4 regions of the Undibacterium sp. Rencai35W genome follow, and region 1 is predicted to be linked to each of the others. Evidence: predicted binding sites of a transcription regulator. Region 1 holds the regulator's gene; each other region holds the start of a gene.
The links. Region 1 encodes sigma-54, which starts transcription at its own class of promoters, with help from an activator protein. Its sites were predicted from a motif close to TGGCANGNAANCTGCTTT; they were not measured.
Positions count from the first base shown of each region.

Region 1 (4,336 bases):
TGTGCACCTAACGTGTACCCAACGAAAAAGGACGCTTGACGCGTCCTTTTTTATTGTACCGGCTACGAACACCGGACTTGATGACTTACACCGACGCCGGGTCTGGCAGATGTTTAATGGCGTCGTGCTGATGATCTTGAATTTTGTCTTTGTGTTTGATGACTTGTCTGTCCAGTTTATCGATGAGGAGGTCGATCGCAGCGTAGAGGTCGTGTGCCAGGCTTTCTACGTGGATATCTTTACCACTGATGTGCAGATTGATGTCTGCTTTATGCCGTTTTTCCTTTTCCCGGAGCTTGTCTACCGTCAGGATGACGGCGATATCAATGACTTGATCGAAGTGTCGCCTGATGCGCTCAAGCTTGTTTTGTACATGTTCACGTATTGCAGGAGTTACTTCGAGGTGATGTCCACTGATGGTGAGATTCATACTACGCTCCTATGGTGATGTTACTTGCTATAAATTTCTTCAGCATTTGCTCTGATGCATCGAGCTAAATTATATATAGCAATACAAAACGTAATTTCAAGGCTTAGTTACAAGACTAAATTACAGGTGTTCATTACAAGGATTTGCGCAGGCTTACTGGAGGAATTTTTAGGGCTTCACGGTATTTGGCAACAGTGCGTCGCGCAATGACCATGCCTTGTTCACCCAGCATGTCTGCAATTTTGCTATCAGAGAGTGGGCTTTTCTGGTCTTCTGCTCCTATCAACTGCTTGATGAGTGCACGTATCGCGGTGGAAGATGCTTCCCCCCCCGTTTCCGTCGCGACATGGCTACCGAAGAAATATTTCAACTCAAACATACCATGCGGGGTAAGCATGTATTTTTGAGTCGTTACACGAGAAATAGTACTCTCGTGTAAACCTAGTGTATCAGCAATTTCGCGCAAAACAAGAGGGCGCATCGCAACCGCACCATGAGTGAAAAAATTACGTTGTCTTTCGACTATCGCTTGTGCAACGCGCAAGATAGTATCGAAACGTTGCCGCATGTTTTTGATCAGCCAGCGCGCTTCCTGCAACTGCGATCCCATCGTCCCGTCACCACGATTTTGTTTCATGATGTTGGCATACATACTATTGACGCGGAGCTTGGGCATGACATCCTGATTCAGCAAAACCTGCCAGCCGTTCGCTGATTTTCTGACAATCACATCAGGGACGACATAGTCTGATGAAGCCGTTGCAAAATCCGCACCTGGCTTAGGATTACACTGGCGAATCACTACCTGCGCCTCACGCAAATCTTCATCATCACAATTGAGAATTTTTTTCAGTTTATTGAAATCTCGCTGTGCAAACAACGTGATATGTTCTTCAACAATCTTCAGCGCCAGGCGACGTGTTACGAAGGGAATCTTAGGTAAGCGTTTGATTTGCAGAGCCAGACATTCCGACGGTGTGCGCGCACCAACCCCGGCAGGATCAAAGCTTTGCAGCATCGTTAATGCGAAAGATAATTCCTCTGGTTCTACACACAACTCAAGCGGCAAACTCGCATGAATTTCATCCAAGGTCTCCATCAGATAACCACTGGGATCCAGCGCATCAATCATCAGTTCAATTAAAGCACGATCACGCGGTTCGCGAATATTCAGCCGCATCTGTTCCAGCAAATGATCTCGCAAACTGGTTTGCGCAGCTTCTAATTGCGGACGTCCATCTTCTTCCTCTGAGGACTTACTGCCTAGCGGCACATCATCAAAGCTCCACTCTTCTTCGTTGGCGCTGGTGCTGTCCGCAGATGAAGCAACTTCCGTGTTATCACCGCTGTCAGCAACTGGAGCGGCAGTCTCGGCACCGACTTCCTGTACTGCAAATTCCGACTCTGAATTATTGCTAGTCGTGCTAATCGCGCCATCGGCCAGCAATCGCACTGCATTATCCATGGGGTCATCAACCCGCTCCAACATGGGGTTATCAGTTAATAGATTTTCCAGTTCCTGATGTAATTCCAGCGTGGATAACTGCAAAAGACGAATTGATTGCTGCAATTGCGGCGTAAGCGCCAGGTGTTGTGAGGTACGTAGTTGCAGGCTTTGTTTCATCATCATCTCGCTTCCCGCTACATGCGGAAATGCTCTCCCAGATAAACCCTGCGTACGGATTCATTCGTGATGATATCTTCCGGCTTGCCACTCGCCAGCACCGCACCTTGATTGATGATGTAAGCGTGATCGCAAATACCCAAAGTTTCGCGCACATTATGATCGGTAATCAACACACCAATACCACGTTCCTTCAGGAAGCGTACGATGCGCTGAATCTCAATCACCGCAATCGGATCAACACCTGCAAAGGGTTCATCCAGCAACACAAAGCGAGGATTTGTTGCCAGTGCCCGGGCAATTTCTACCCGGCGACGTTCGCCGCCAGACAAAGAAAGTGCTTGATTCTCACGTATGCCCTCAATCTGCAAATCGGCCAGCAAAGTATCCAGACGTTTCTCAATTTCGGCTGAATTCAGAAACTTACCATGCTCATCCTTTTGCAACTCCAGCACCGCACGGATATTGTCCTCGACCGTCAGTTTACGAAATACCGATGCCTCTTGCGGCAAATACGATAAGCCGAGAACGGCACGTTGATGGATCGGCAAACGGGAGATGTCCACACCGTCCACATTGATCTCACCGGCATCAGAGGGGACTAGTCCGACGATCATATAAAACGATGTGGTTTTGCCCGCACCGTTCGGTCCTAGCAGACCGACAACGTCACCACTCTTTACTTCAAGCGACACATCGCGCACTACCTGGCGCGCACCGTAACGCTTTTGCAAACCTTTGATCAATAAAGTGCTCATCTTATTCTTTGGTTTGCTTATCGGCTTTAGGTTCTAAAATCAAAGTAACACGACCGCCGCCAGGAACTTGTTTTCCAGACGTGCTGTTAGTCGCAACGAAGACATCATTGATGCTGTCATAGGAGAGGTATTCGCCTTCCTGTTCCTGCGTTACATTTTTACCATCCAGATAGCGGATCTTCGCCTTGGAAATGAATTTCACCAGCTCAGACCTGTCGTCGTACTCAACTCTGTCGGCGTAGCCATCAACCCATAAATCAGGACCCCCATCGCGCTTTTGACGAAACGACACACGACCGCCAGCATTGGCATACAAAACCGATGTCTGGTGTCCGTCAGCCGCCTCTGTCACAACGGCACGATCGGCTTTTACCAGCAAAGTACCGCGTACCAGAATGACTTCGCCAAGCAACGTTGAGGTACTCTTTTTACCATCCGAAGTCAGGTGTTCAGCGCTGATTGCGGTCTTCTTCAAGCTATCAGCCTTTTCCGCAAATGCTGCAGGTGACACGGAAAAAATGCCGATCGCCAGCATGACACAATGACTCAGGCATCTCATTTCTTTATATTGAAAGCGCATTATTTGCTCTCCATCGTGATTAGTTAGTTGATGTCCGCTTAGGATGCGGACGATCGATGAGCATGTGAACTTTGCTGAGCAACTGCACTTCCTGTGTCGCATTGTTCGCGATCATGCCTATCGCATGCGTCTCTGATCTTTCTGTGTATAAGGCGACGGCTTTATCCGTCTTCATCGTATTCACATCCGGTAGGAGCAACAGATATTCGGTTTGCAATCGCATGAATTTTGCCGTTGCACTATCGGGGCGCTCCATATTCACGTTGCCATACAAATGAATTTCATCACTCTCTCTCGGCGGCTGTTGTGACGTTTGCCCTTGTGCGTTTTTTTGTTCAACAACTGCCTTATCCGCCCGGATTGTGACTGGCGTTTTGTCTTCATCAAAGCTGTTGATACGTGGCTGTTGAATTTCAAAATTATCGTAACGAGGATGATGCGTCAACCGGTCACCTGCGACGTGGAAATTTGCCTGCCCATTGTTCGATAATTTAATGAAATTAAATTTCTCTACATAATAATCAGGCTCACTCCGGGCCGAGGAACGCGAATTGCCCTCATCATCATTTCGCCGCAGTACCTCTAATACCCAGAAACTGCCAAGCGCAATCATCGCCAGCACAGCAACAGCCAGCCAGATACGAAAACGGTCTAAGGAAAATGCATATTTCATGTGAGATAAGTCGCCAGTGCTGATTCGTATTTATCTTGTGCGCGTAAAATGAAATCGCAAATTTCACGCGCCGCGCCAGCACCGCCAGTCGCTGTTGTCACATGGTGAACCCTGGCTCTGACTTCGTCATGCCCGTTCGGCACACTGGCAGCGAAGCCGACTCTCGTCAGCACGGGCAGATCGATGACATCGTCACCAATAAAACCACAATGCTCAGGTGACAGATTTAACTCAGCAATCAACTCCAGAAACGCCGTCTTTTTGTCGTGTA
Region 1 covers NZ_JBMPPC010000002.1:629,346-633,681, forward strand. The annotation lists gene hpf (ribosome hibernation-promoting factor, HPF/YfiA family) at 86-430, opposite strand; gene ACO0K3_RS06765 (RNA polymerase factor sigma-54) at 564-2,054, opposite strand; gene lptB (LPS export ABC transporter ATP-binding protein) at 2,072-2,812, opposite strand; gene lptA (lipopolysaccharide transport periplasmic protein LptA) at 2,814-3,392, opposite strand; gene lptC (LPS export ABC transporter periplasmic protein LptC) at 3,412-4,065, opposite strand; gene ACO0K3_RS06785 (KdsC family phosphatase) at 4,062-4,336, opposite strand, start outside.

Region 2 (4,336 bases), 410 kb from region 1:
TCGTAATGCGATGGCGCATCACAATGCGCGCCGGTATGGGTGGACATGCTGATTTTGCTGACTTTGACCGGGCAGCCATCTTCAATTTGCCAAGTGGTATCCGACGCATACGCCGTGTCGCCGGGCCAGACCGGCATCCCGCTTCGCATGGTCGGTGTGATGTCCCAGATATGTGAGTCAGGCCTTGCTTCGGTGGCGGACATGAAATTTCCTCGATGCTGTTGATAAGAATAATTTTATTCTGAAAGTAATGATGAGTTCTTGCAAATTGCAATAGATAATTACATTTTTGTAGAATAAACTGCGAATAAATATGCAATTATTGATGGAATATGTGAAATGCAGCTAGACGCGACCGATATTAAGATTTTGCACTTCCTGCAGAGCGAAGGGCGTATCAGTAATCAGGATCTGGCGGATAAGGTATTTTTGTCACCATCGTCTTGCCTGAGGCGGGTCAGGATGCTGGAAGAGGCCGGCATTATTAGTCGCTACAGCGCGGTGCTCGATGCGACAGCGCTGGGTCTGGAAGTCGATGCCTTTGTGCAGGTGACCATGCGGCGCGATGTCGAGCAATGGCATGAAAATTTTTCAGCCGCGCTCCAAAGCTGGCCTGAGGTTGTCGGCTCTTACATTATTACCGGCGATGCAAATTATTTATTGCGGGTGAAGGCGCGCAATCTGAAGCATTACTCCTCTTTTGTGCTGGAGCGTTTGTACAAAACAACCGGCGTTCTGGATATTCGCTCCAATATCGTATTGCAGACCTTGAAAGATACGAATGAGATCGCCACAGGTTTGCTGCAATCTGATAAGTAATTTGAAGGTGGGAGAGGGACAGCATCCACAAAGTAATACCGCTGTCGCGATTGAGCTGTACCGCCGATTACACGTCAAATCACAACCCACACCATAAGCCAAGCCAAACCTGAATCAGGCTCCAGCCCAAGGAAGATTTTTTTGGCACCAGCCGCCGATGGATTTGCGGTGGCCATCAGCATCTTTATCCCCTTCAAACCCTTCCAAAATGTCAAAGCAGGCGGTGTAGCCATGCTCTGTTGCGAGCTTGGCAGCATGTCTGGAGCGGACGCCAGAGCGGCATAGAAACAATAAGGTAGCTGTCGTATCAGGAACTACAGCGTGTAATTCAGACATAAAGTCCGGGTTGGGTATGCCGCCCGGATAAGTGCTCCATTGCACCGCTTTGTGCTGCACTTCTGGTAATACCACTCGCCCCACCCAATCGCGTTCCGCATTGGTGCGGACATCTATCAGTACCACACCAGTGCCTGTTTGCAATAAGGAAAACGCTTCTTGCGGCGTCACAGCACCCGCATAGGGCAAACCTTGTTCCTGAGCGCGTTGACGGGCAATAGCGATGAGTTGAGTTGTCATAATAAAATGTGGATTGGTGAATGTGAGCCGACTGATTATGCATGATACCCACAATATTCAGCTGCGGAATCTGGCGCAAAAGGGTATTTTATTCTCTCTCCGCCTATGGGATTGATTGTTCCACATTAAAACCAAATGCACCAAAAAAGATCAATGGCACATTATTTTCCATGAATTGAGTTAATTTGGTGCAATAAGTTAAATTTGCGTAAAAATGGTGCGTTTTCTAGGTTTGCGATTTTTTGACGCACTGTCTCTTGAAATTGAAAAGTGTCTAGAAAACAGAGGTTTAGCGCTTTTATTCCGAACTTTGCGATTGTGCAGAGGATGGCATGGATTCTGCTATTATCCCCGGTGAGTTTTGCTAATGGCTTGGTGTACTATAGTTATGCGATTTTTTTATCCTGAACGTCCGATAAAGACAGTCAGGGCAGGAAAATCAGCTTGGAATCACAGGTTCAGAGCTAAGTTGGTTAGCAGACCGCTCAGCATCTTACGAATTTATTTTTAGCTCTATTTGAGGAGTTTCACATGGCAATGACAGCCGCAGAAGTCTTGAAAATGGCGAAAGACAACGAAGTTAAATTCGTTGATTTCCGCTTTGCTGATACCCGAGGCAAAGAACAGCACGTGACTGTTCCAGTTTCCCAGTTCGGTATGGATAAATTCGAATCTGGCCACGCATTTGACGGCTCGTCTATCGCTGGCTGGAAGGGCATTGAAGCATCTGACATGTTGCTGATCCCAGATCCAAATACCGCCAATATCGATCCGTTCATGGAAGAAACTACACTGTTCATGCAGTGCGACGTGATCGAACCAGCTGACGGCAAAGGGTATGACCGTGATCCACGTTCCATCGCCAAGCGCGCAGAAGCGTATCTGAAATCCTCCGGCATTGGTGATACCGCTTACTTCGGCCCAGAACCAGAATTCTTCATTTTCGACAGCGTACGCTGGAAAATCGATATGTCTGGCTGCTTCGTAAAGATCGACTCTGAAGAAGCGTCATGGACAACAGGCGAAAAACTCGAAGGCGGCAATACTGGCCATCGTCCAACCGTTAAAGGCGGCTATTTCCCGGTTCCTCCGGTCGACAGCTTTCAGGACATGCGTTCTGAAATGTGCCTGATCTTGGAGTCCCTTGGTATTCCGGTTGAAGTGCATCACCATGAAGTAGCTGGTGCAGGTCAAAACGAAATCGGTACCAAGTTCTCTACTCTGGTAGAGCGCGCCGACTGGACACAAAACCTGAAATACGTTGTCTGGAACGTGGCGCATACCTACGGCAAAACAGCGACTTTCATGCCTAAACCTATCGTTGGCGACAACGGTTCTGGTATGCACGTGCATCAGTCAATCTGGAAAGATGGCAAAAACCTGTTCGCAGGCGACGGCTATGCTGGTTTGTCTGATTTCGCTCTGTACTACATCGGCGGTATCATCAAGCATGCCCGCGCTCTGAATGCGATCACGAACCCAGGCACTAACTCCTATAAGCGTTTGGTACCAGGTTACGAAGCACCGGTAAAACTGGCTTACTCTGCTAAGAACCGCTCTGCATCGATCCGTATTCCTTACGTTGCGAATCCAAAAGGCCGTCGTGTTGAAGCACGCTTCCCAGATCCTCTGGCGAACCCATACCTGTGCTTCTCCGCATTGATGATGGCTGGTCTGGACGGCGTTCAGAACAAGATTCATCCGGGCGAAGCCGCATCCAAAGATCTTTACCATTTGCCGCCAGAAGAAGACGCACTGATCCCGACAGTCTGCCATTCTCTGGAACAGGCTCTGGAAGCTTTGGATAAAGATCGTGAATTCCTGACGCGCGGTGGTGTGTTCAGCGACAGCATGATTGATGCCTACATCGAACTGAAAATGCAGGACGTACAGCGCATGCGCATGACGACACATCCTGCTGAATTCGACATGTACTACTCTCTGTAATTTTTTAAAAAATACAGAATCCAAAAAACGGGGTAATTACCCCGTTTTTTTTCGTCTTTTTAGTGGATAAAGACACTTTTTCCTCGCTTGTTACGGATTGTCACATGTAAGTTCCCGATAAGCGTACGTGGCAATTGTGCTATGAGCCTGCTTGGAATACACTAAAGTTGTTAGTGACCAAACCTTGACAAAATGAATCAACTTTTACGTCGTGCAATTTTCGCTGCTGTCGCACTCAGCTCGCTCGCTTCTTCGGCGTCGTTTGCGCTTGCTGATGGCGATGTCTATTTGTGTGTTGATGAGAATGGTAAAAAAGAATACAAAAATACCGGTGAAACCAAAGGGTGCAAGCGGGTAGAGCTTCCAGGCATTACGGTGATACCAGCCCCTGTCTTACCAAAAAAATCCACAGCCAAAGCCGCATCATCTCCCGCTGACTTTCCTAAGGTGGACGAAGGCACCCAAAAAGCGCGTGATTCAGATCGCCGTCAGATTTTGCAAGATGAATTAAAAACAGAGGAGCAAAAGTTAGCGAATCTGAAGAAGGACTACAACAACGGTGAACCAGAGCGACGTGGCGATGAAAAGAACTACGCCAAATATCAAGAACGCACCATAATGATGAAAGATGATATTAGTCGCACCGAAAAAAACATCGAAGCACTGAAACGAGAACTCAGTAATTTGAAATAAATCTTCAAGGACTGAAAAATCAGCATTTCAGGCATGATGCTTGCGTAACAAGGTCGCACTATGCGGCCTTTTTTTATGGATCATTTTGACTACTTCTATGACCTCGTTTGCCGGACTTGATTTGCTGACATCTGCCGTAATTGTGCTGGATGTCGATAGCTGTATCCTGTATGCGAATGCCGCTGCCGAAAGTATGTTGGACAGCTCGGCAAAATCTTTATCCCATTTAAAATTAACGGATCTTTTTCTCAATGGTGAAGAGTTATTAACCGTGTTCGAGCAGGCAGTTGCGCATCAGTTT
Region 2 covers NZ_JBMPPC010000002.1:215,260-219,595, reverse strand. The annotation lists gene kynB (arylformamidase) at 1-203, opposite strand, end outside; gene ACO0K3_RS05035 (Lrp/AsnC family transcriptional regulator) at 340-819, shown strand; gene ACO0K3_RS05030 (rhodanese-like domain-containing protein) at 934-1,395, opposite strand; gene glnA (type I glutamate--ammonia ligase) at 1,927-3,342, shown strand; gene ACO0K3_RS05020 (DUF4124 domain-containing protein) at 3,535-4,035, shown strand; gene glnL (nitrogen regulation protein NR(II)) at 4,133-4,336, shown strand, end outside.
Region 2: a site for sigma-54 is predicted at 1,724-1,741, ahead of glnA (type I glutamate--ammonia ligase). Genes of this name have one in related genera too.

Region 3 (4,336 bases), on a different contig from region 1:
GAATATCTGAGGCGGACATGGGCGAATATCACCCAGATGGCAAAAACTCAGCCGCCCACAACCCTGCTCTACCAGGATCTGAATCTGGCACAAAGAGTACTGCGTGATTTTGTGAACGAAGAGACTGCAAGTATTCAGGTCGATTCGCGTGAAAACTATCAGATGCTAGTTGAGTTCGGTACCACGTACACACCATCGGTATTACCGAAACTCCAGCATTACACAGGCGAACGGCCACTCTTCGATTTATACGGTGTCGAAGAAGAAATTGAGCGCGCTCTGGGGCGTCGCGTCGATCTGAAATCCGGCGGCTACCTGATCGTTGATCAGACCGAAGCCATGACGACCATTGACGTCAACACAGGTAGCTTCGTCGCCGGCCGAAACTTCGATGACACCATCTTCAAAACCAATCTCGAAGCAGCCCACGCCATCGCCCGCCAACTACGACTTCGCAATCTCGGCGGCATCATCATTCTCGATATTATCGATATGGAGAACGAAGAGCATAAAGCCGCGGTACTCGCAGAGTTAAATAAAGCATTGTCGCGCGACCGGACTAAACTCTCCATCTCTAATTTCTCTGCATTAGGCCTGGTCGAAGTCACCCGCAAACGCACCAGGGAATCGCTAGCACACATCCTGTGTGAACCCTGCCCGGCATGCAGCGGCAAGGGTCAGGTCAAAACTGCACGCACCATCTGCTACGAAATTTTGCGCGAACTCTTGCGCGAAGCCAAGCAATTCAATCCAAGAGAATTCCGCATCATGGCGTCGCAAGTCGTCGTAGATATGTTTCTTGAAGAAGAGTCACAGCATTTAGCCATGCTTGGTGATTTCATTGGTAAGCCGATTTCACTGCAAGTCGAGAATGTGTTTCATCAGGAGCAGTACGACATCATTCTGATGTAGTCAGGATAAAAAACGCAGTATTGATGCGGGCTACAGAAGAAAAAACCTCTACAACCCGCATCAATACTGCGCGATTCTGTTTGAAACTCAATTAAAACTCTGTGCAGCTTAGTGAAAATCTAACTGAAATTCTTCAGTATTTCTCAAACCTGTCAAACACAAACGACTAGCTCGACTGCTTGCGACTCAGGAACAAACCTAACAGTCCGATGCCGATTAAGGCGAGCAAATCTGGTTCAGGAATTTGTACCGGCGTCGAAGTAATCACAAATGCAAACGTTGCCGGGGTAAATTTGCCCTCCTCCGTTTGAAATCCCAGACATCCTGCAGCAGCGCCAGCCACCGCACAAGTCGCAGCCGGAAGTGGTTGTAATTTGTTCGTGGTTTCAAATGCGCTGACATAATAAGTAAAGCCGTCATATACAAAACTGTTGTTCAAAGCACCGCTGTCAATCACAAAAATATCATCACATAGCGATGTCGTGATAAAGCCGCAATTTGCCTGATTAGGCGTCTCCTTAAAGTGAATCGCAAAGGAAATTAGATCAGGTGGCAAAGCAGCTCCAGAGATTGGCAAATCGGGAGTCAGCGTCAACAGCGTGTCGAGAACAGCGTTGGTTAAAGTCGCATAAGCACCGCTGAGTGTATTGTTGTAATGAGTAATCGTGTTCGTCACAGCCGCCGGGCCGTTTGTTACGACAGTGCCGCCGAGAATATTGCCGTTTGTAATTTCCAGGCCACTGCGCGAGCTTGTACCGTTACCGGTGTTGTTGTGAAAATCCAGAGTGCCGCCCCAACTGATGACACTAGCATTTTGTAAGGTTGAGCCGCCACCTGCCGAAAAAGTTGCCGAATTCCAAGTGGAACTTTGATCAAATTTCCATTGCGTTACTAAAGTAGCCTGAGCCACGCCAGCCAACAACAAGCTAGTCAGCAAGCTCAATGTCATCATCATTTTTTTCATCTCTGATCTCCTTTAACATACTTTACATACCGTTAAAACCACATCAAACAATGTCAAAATTCAGACCGTCTGGAACAACAACAATTTGCAGTGGCAACACTTGTCGATGCTTAGAGTCTTCTCAAGAACAACGGATAAACTGGCCCGATCGTTCACCTCAGTCAATCATGCATATATCGTTCCAACTTTTCCGGATCGCCTTTTATGCTTGAATACAGAGGAGAAATACTACGAAGAGTAAAGCAGACGCAAATGGTCTGTAAAATAGTGCGACAGTTTGATGGCCGGATAATTTCATCAAACAAATATAGCAGCGTAGAAACACCAAGGTCTGCTCACAACGAATTAGGAGTGCGAATGCATCTGCCGACGTGCGATAAGGTAGGACTTGTCACCCTGTGTCGTGGAATGAACGTATTTACCAGTCTAATTGTGCATAAATCCTGCCACTCAATAACAAATTTTTGCTTATGACCAATAGAAATAACTGGGCTGACTACGCCAAGGCAATCGGTATCTTGCTGGTCGTTTATGCACACGTCGCACGTGGCGCGTGGAACGCCGGTTTGCCATTAGACAAAGAGAGCTACATGCTGATCGATAGTGTGATCTACAGCTTTCATATGCCATTGTTTTTTTTCTTGTCTGGTTTGTTTTTCTTGCCGTCATTAAACAAATACGGTGGTATGCAGCTCATGCGCGGCAAACTTAGTACGATTATTTATCCTTACCTGATCTGGTCTCTGTTGCAGGGATTCATTGAGGTATTTTTATCTCGCTATACGAACTCACAAACTAGCGTGGGCGATGTCTTATCCTTACTATGGATGCCTCGCGCGCATTTCTGGTTTTTATATGTTCTCTTCCTGATCTTTGGCCTTGCTGTACTGGTACATCGTCAGCAGCAGGTCAGGCAACAAGGTGTCATCCTGGTGTCGGCACTAGCGTTCTGGGTACTGCACTTGTATGTCGCACTCCCTTTTCCTTTTGACTATCTGGCGAATTATTTTATTTTTTTCGTCTTAGGTATGAATGTCACTGCGGTCTTGCGATGGATAGAAAATCGAGCTGGCAGTTGGGTATTCGGCAGTCTGATTTTATTCGGAACACTGCAGTACATCTTTCATCATCGCTTGCGCCTGATCTACACCGATACAAGTGTGTTGCTCATCGTCCTGTCATGCGCTGGTATCGTTTTAGTCAGTAGTCTGTCGGTCTGGCTCAGCCAAACAGGAACCGCTGTATGGTTGGCGACAATAGGGCAATATTCCATGCCGATTTATCTGATGCATATACTCGCAGCGAGTGGCGTCAGAATTATATTGAGTAAATTTTTACATATTGACGATGTGACGACACATCTACTAGCTGGCGTCAGTACGGGGATCGTGTTGCCGGTGCTTGTATATTGCGGTAGTCAAACAAAATCGCTGAGCGCACTGCGATATTTATTCACACCACCAGCATGGCGTTTAAAAAACACATCTGCCTGAGTCTTTCCGAGCCTCTCAAGACTAACTACGGACAGTTATCCCTGCAAAATTTTCGCCGCATCCATCGCTGCAATGCGTCCTTCATCAGTGGGGACAACCCAGATCTCAACCGGGCTGCTTGCGGTATGAACTGCAGCGATCGCATCTCCTTGTGCAGCAACATTTTTTGCATTATCGATATGTAGGTTAAGGTAGCTAAGTTGCTCGCAAACCTGTTGACGTAATACAGCATCATGCTCGCCAATGCCGCCAGTAAAAACCAGCAAATCGATGCCACCGACACAGGCCGTCATTGCCCCGATCTCCCGCACAATGCGGTGTGTAAATAAATCAATCGCCGCTTTTGCCTGCAAGTCCTCACACGCTCGCAAGCGTCGCATATCAGCTGAAATACCCGAGACGCCCAACAAACCTGATTCTTTGTACAAACTGGATTCTAGCTGTGTTGCGGTCCACCCTTGCTGTAGCAAATAAAGAATGACGCCAGCATCCAACGCACCGCAACGAGTCCCCATCATCAATCCATCAAGCGCGGAAAATCCCATCGTCGTCGCCCGGCTCTGACCATCGTACATTGCGCACAAGCTTGCACCATTTCCGAGATGAGCCATGACAACGCGTTGTCTGGAACGTAGCGAACACTCATGCAAACGGCCCGCAACATAGCGATACGACAAACCATGAAATCCATAGCGACGGACACCAAGCTCACGAATCCTTTTAGGCAGCGCGAGCGTACGCTCGACTTCAGGTAAATCAGCATGAAATCCAGTGTCAAAACACGCAATTTGCGGAACACCGGGATAAGCATTCTGAAATGCGATGACACCGTCGAGATTATGTGGCTGATGCAAGGGTGCCAGGCAATCTAAGCCGTGTAAATAATGTATGTCTTCATCGCCTAAACGGATGGAGCGGGAATAACGGTCACCGCCATGCACAATGCGATGTGCAACTGCGAGTATCG
Region 3 covers NZ_JBMPPC010000012.1:65,568-69,903, forward strand. The annotation lists gene rng (ribonuclease G) at 1-912, shown strand, start outside; gene ACO0K3_RS19120 (THxN family PEP-CTERM protein) at 1,079-1,876, opposite strand; gene ACO0K3_RS19125 (acyltransferase family protein) at 2,347-3,369, shown strand; gene ACO0K3_RS19130 (acetate/propionate family kinase) at 3,405-4,336, opposite strand, start outside.
Region 3: a site for sigma-54 is predicted at 2,043-2,060, ahead of ACO0K3_RS19120 (THxN family PEP-CTERM protein). Genes of this name have one in related genera too.

Region 4 (4,336 bases), on a different contig from region 1:
GCGAGTCATTCCGAGATTATCTTGCACTGGTTTTGAACGGCAATCCTGATGATCCAACCAGTGGCCTGATTGGCAGCTCTATGGGCGTAGGCGAATTAGGACTGAACCTGTTTAATGAAACAAGAGAAACCATTGCCATACGCAGAACATGTATGAGTCAGCCGGACTTGCTGATCGATTTATTTGGCAGTAGCGCAATTGACGCACCAGTGCCGTCCTTCATGGTCTTTAACCCCATGCGGACTTTCGTCGAAGTGGTGAATACGGACAAGCACGGTAACGGAGACTTGTTAGTTTCCATGCTTGATCCGGATATACCTATCCCGTTGATGCGTTATAAAACCGGGGATAAAGCAAAGTTGCTCAGCAATGCTGAATTAAATGCGATATGCAAAAAAACCAATAAAGATTTTTCTCCCCCCTCTTTACCTGTGATTGCCTTACATGGGCGAGCTAAGGACTATCTGCCAGATGGTATGCATCTGGATCATTTTAAGCACCTGCTTTACGCAGATCCGGCAATTGCGGCTCAAGTCAGCGGAGCTTTTCGTTTGACCTCTGCCGTGAATGGTCTTCGCTGGGAAATCCAGTTGCAACACGGAAATGAAATTTCCCCGCAATCAATTGCATCCTCGCTACAAGCTGCCGCCAGTTTGACGTATGGGCGCGTAGAAACTATTTGCTATTCCTATCACGATTTTCCATACGGAAAATCCTTGGATTATGAGCGTAAATTTGTTTATTGGCTGGGGTAAATATTTTATGTCGGTTATTTTTACAGCAATGTATTTTGATTGCCTTTTAGTTAATTTAAAAAAGTATTTTAACTAATAAAATCAGTCACTTATGATTGTTTGTGATTTCTGGCATACCTTGTGCTTATAGATACGCGTCGAGATAGTGATTTGACCTAAATTAAGGGGAAGCTCAAATGAATATGAAACAAATTTCAAAACTGGTTGCAGGTTTGGTTTTGGCTGCAGGTATGGTCGGATCAGCAAGTGCGATTAGTCTGGTAGCAGGCGATCTGAAATTCACGATCGATAATTACGATGCGGGCACAATCGGGTACGGCGCTACTCCAGGTGTTAAGTGCTCAACAACAAGTGGCTGTGACGGTATTGCCTCCAATCCATGGCCAAATTCTTACGGTGATGATACTTGGGGTATTTTTTCCGTAGCGTCAATTTCTAAAATTTCTGATGGCTCCATCGTTTGGACTAAAGGAACTGGTCAGTATTTAACTGGTTTGTTCGGCGGTCTGAAAGATTACTATGTCGAAGTTAGCACAGGTCTGGTCAAAACAACGACTGCACTGGCAACTGGCGGATGGATGGATTTGTATCTGAATAATGTTGACTGGAATCCAGCGACAGCAACTGCTGGACGCACAAGTCAATATGCATATACGGGCATTACAGGAGGTACTAATGTACTGTCCGCAAACTTTGGTGCCGGCGTAATTGGTGATGATCCTGCTGCTAGCTACATTACTTCTTATGCCAACACTGGCTTGTCCGGTGCTGGTCAGGGTTTCCTGGATGTAACTGGCGGTGCATGGGCAGCGCAGTTTGACACAAACACAGCGATTGATCCGAATGGTAACGCGCATGACTTTTTGTTAAATGTTACGTTCGATAACTTGGGTAACAAAGCTTCTAACATTGGCTGGACAGTAAAATCAGCTGGTCAGGTAAGCGGTAATGCAATCCCAGAACCTGCATCACTGGGCTTGCTGGGCTTGGGCTTGGCTGGTCTGGCAAGTATTCGTCGTAGAAGAAAATAATCCAAGTCGACCTTGGTAAAAGCTGCCTGGTGTAAACCAGGCAGCTTTTTTGTTTGTATCTGCCTAAAGAGTTGTTGTGAGATATCTATTTTTCGATATTTAAAACAAGTCACATTAAGCGCTGTGAAAATTATCAAAAATATAGTAATCTGTCACATAAAGAATGTTATTTTTACAATATAATTTATTTGTCGGGTTGTGGAGTGTCGATGTTTAGAATTGCTAATCACCATGTATCGCGTATTACATCAATTCTTCTATTGATTGAATTTAGTATTGCACTTGCTTCGGTTTATTTGGGAGCCATCATCCGCACATTAGATAGTGCTTTTCCTTTTTCTGAAAAATCAGATAATTTCTTTAGTACGGCTTTGGTTTTTGCATCGATTGTTGTGTTCAGCATGAGTGCTTTGGGGATGTACCAGATCAATTTTCGTGAAGGCATTAGAAATACCTTTTTAAGATTGATGCCTTCTTTAGCGTTAGCGCTCATTTTGGTTACGTTGACATTTTATGTGCTTCCCACATTATTCATTGGGCGTGGTGTACTGGGCATTGTGCTGGTGATTGCTGCTATTGGCATTTTGACCGCAAGAGTCTTGATTTTTAAAACCTCAGAATCAGGGTTGCTGCGATCAAGGATCATTTTTCTGGGCTCGGGTTCCTTGGCAAAAGAATGTTATGAACTGGCGCTGACCAACACTGCTCACCATGAATACGAGATTTTGGGATTTGTACCCGTCACCGATGAGATATGCCAGGTTCCAGTGACGAATCTCTTGTCTTCCGAAGCGAGTCTGAGTTCAGTTGCAGAGAAGTACCATGCTGATGAAATCGTGGTTGCCGTACAAAACCGTCGTGGTGCGCAGTTCCCCATTGACGATTTGCTGGACTGTAAATTAAATGGTGTTAAGGTCATTGACGCCGCGGCATTTTTTGAGCGTGAAGCATGTCAGATTCGTGTTGAGTCTTTGCAGCCGGGTTGGTTGGTTTTTGGTGACGGGTTTAATCAAAGTTTTTTAAGACGATTTGGCAAGCAGATATTTGATTTGACCGTGAGCGCAATCATATTTTTACTGTCTTCGCCGATCATGCTGGTGACTGCCTTATTGATTTACATAGAAGATCGCGGACCGATTTTTTATAAACAAGAACGAGTGGGTAAAAACGGAAAAACCTACATGGTCCTGAAATTCCGGAGTATGGGAATCAATGCAGAAAAATCTGGCAGCCCGCAATGGGCGACTAATAATGATCCGCGTACAACCAGTGTTGGTAAAGTCATCCGTAAATTACGTATTGATGAGTTACCTCAAATCCTGAATGTATTACGCGGAGAAATGAGTTTTGTAGGTCCGCGTCCGGAGAGGCCATTCTTTGTCGACCAATTGTGTAAAGACGTTCCTTTTTACAATATGCGCCACAGTATCAAGCCTGGCATCACCGGTATGGCGCAAGTACGCTATGCCTATGGTGCTTCAGTTGAAGACTCCGTACAGAAACTGCAATACGACTTGTATTACGTAAAAAATAATAGCTTGTTCTTAGACGTTTTGATTTTGCTGGAAACAGTACAGGTCGTTTTATTGGGTAAGGGAGCAAGATAATGCTCGTTCATAGAAAGTAGAGTAAATGCTGATTAGCGTTGTTTCACTAAGCTATCTTGTCGCCGCCTTCGCATTTCTTATTCTGTCAGTCGTTCTGATGACTACATGGCGCGGGCGACTTCATTGGAAAACACTTGCTGCCGCCTGTATCATCACCACATCCTGGGCAGCCACGCTGGCATTTCATATTCTGTTTAGCTTGCCGTTGTCCACGTTTGCCAATGCGTTAGAAATTGCTAGAAGTGCGTCGTGGATCATTTTCTTGCTGATACTTCTTCATCCTCAAACTTTCGGCAATATGTTCACTTGGGTGAGTGGCAAACCTTACAAGCAAGTCATCCTGATATTTTTGGGAACGTTATTTTTTTCAACCATCTATGCGCATTCTACGATCGGTGATCCTCTCAGCGCAAAGATCAGCTTAATTACTGATACGTTTGGCCGGGTTGCTTTAGCCGTGATGGGTCTGCTGCTGGTTGAGCAATTTTTTCGCAATATGTCGGACCAGGGTCGCTGGGGCATCAAGTTTGCCTGTCTTGGTATTGGCGGACTGTTCGCGTACGATTTTTATTTGTATAGCGATGCAATGTTGTTCCGTACGATTAATCCTGAGATATGGGCGGCACGCGGTCTGGTTGATGCGATCAGCGTACCCTTGATCGCGATATCGGTTGCGCGTAATCCTAAATGGTCGCTGGGTATTCTGGTATCCCGCCGCATGCTATTCCATTCGGCCACTTTATTTGGTGCGGCATTTTATTTGCTCGCGATGGCTGCTGCTGGATATTACTTAAGATTCTTCGGTGGAAACTGGGGAACAGTCATGCAGGTCGCCTTCTTGTTTGGCGCCGTTATTTTGCTGGTGGTACTTTTGTTTTCTGGCTCAGTAAGATCGTGGCTTAAAGTTTTTATAAGTAAGCATTTTTACAACTATAATTACGAC
Region 4 covers NZ_JBMPPC010000004.1:229,518-233,853, reverse strand. The annotation lists gene ACO0K3_RS10585 (hypothetical protein) at 1-755, shown strand, start outside; gene ACO0K3_RS10580 (PEP-CTERM sorting domain-containing protein) at 932-1,786, shown strand; gene ACO0K3_RS10575 (TIGR03013 family XrtA/PEP-CTERM system glycosyltransferase) at 1,996-3,393, shown strand; gene prsK (XrtA/PEP-CTERM system histidine kinase PrsK) at 3,419-4,336, shown strand, end outside.
Region 4: a site for sigma-54 is predicted at 865-882, ahead of ACO0K3_RS10580 (PEP-CTERM sorting domain-containing protein). Genes of this name have one in related genera too.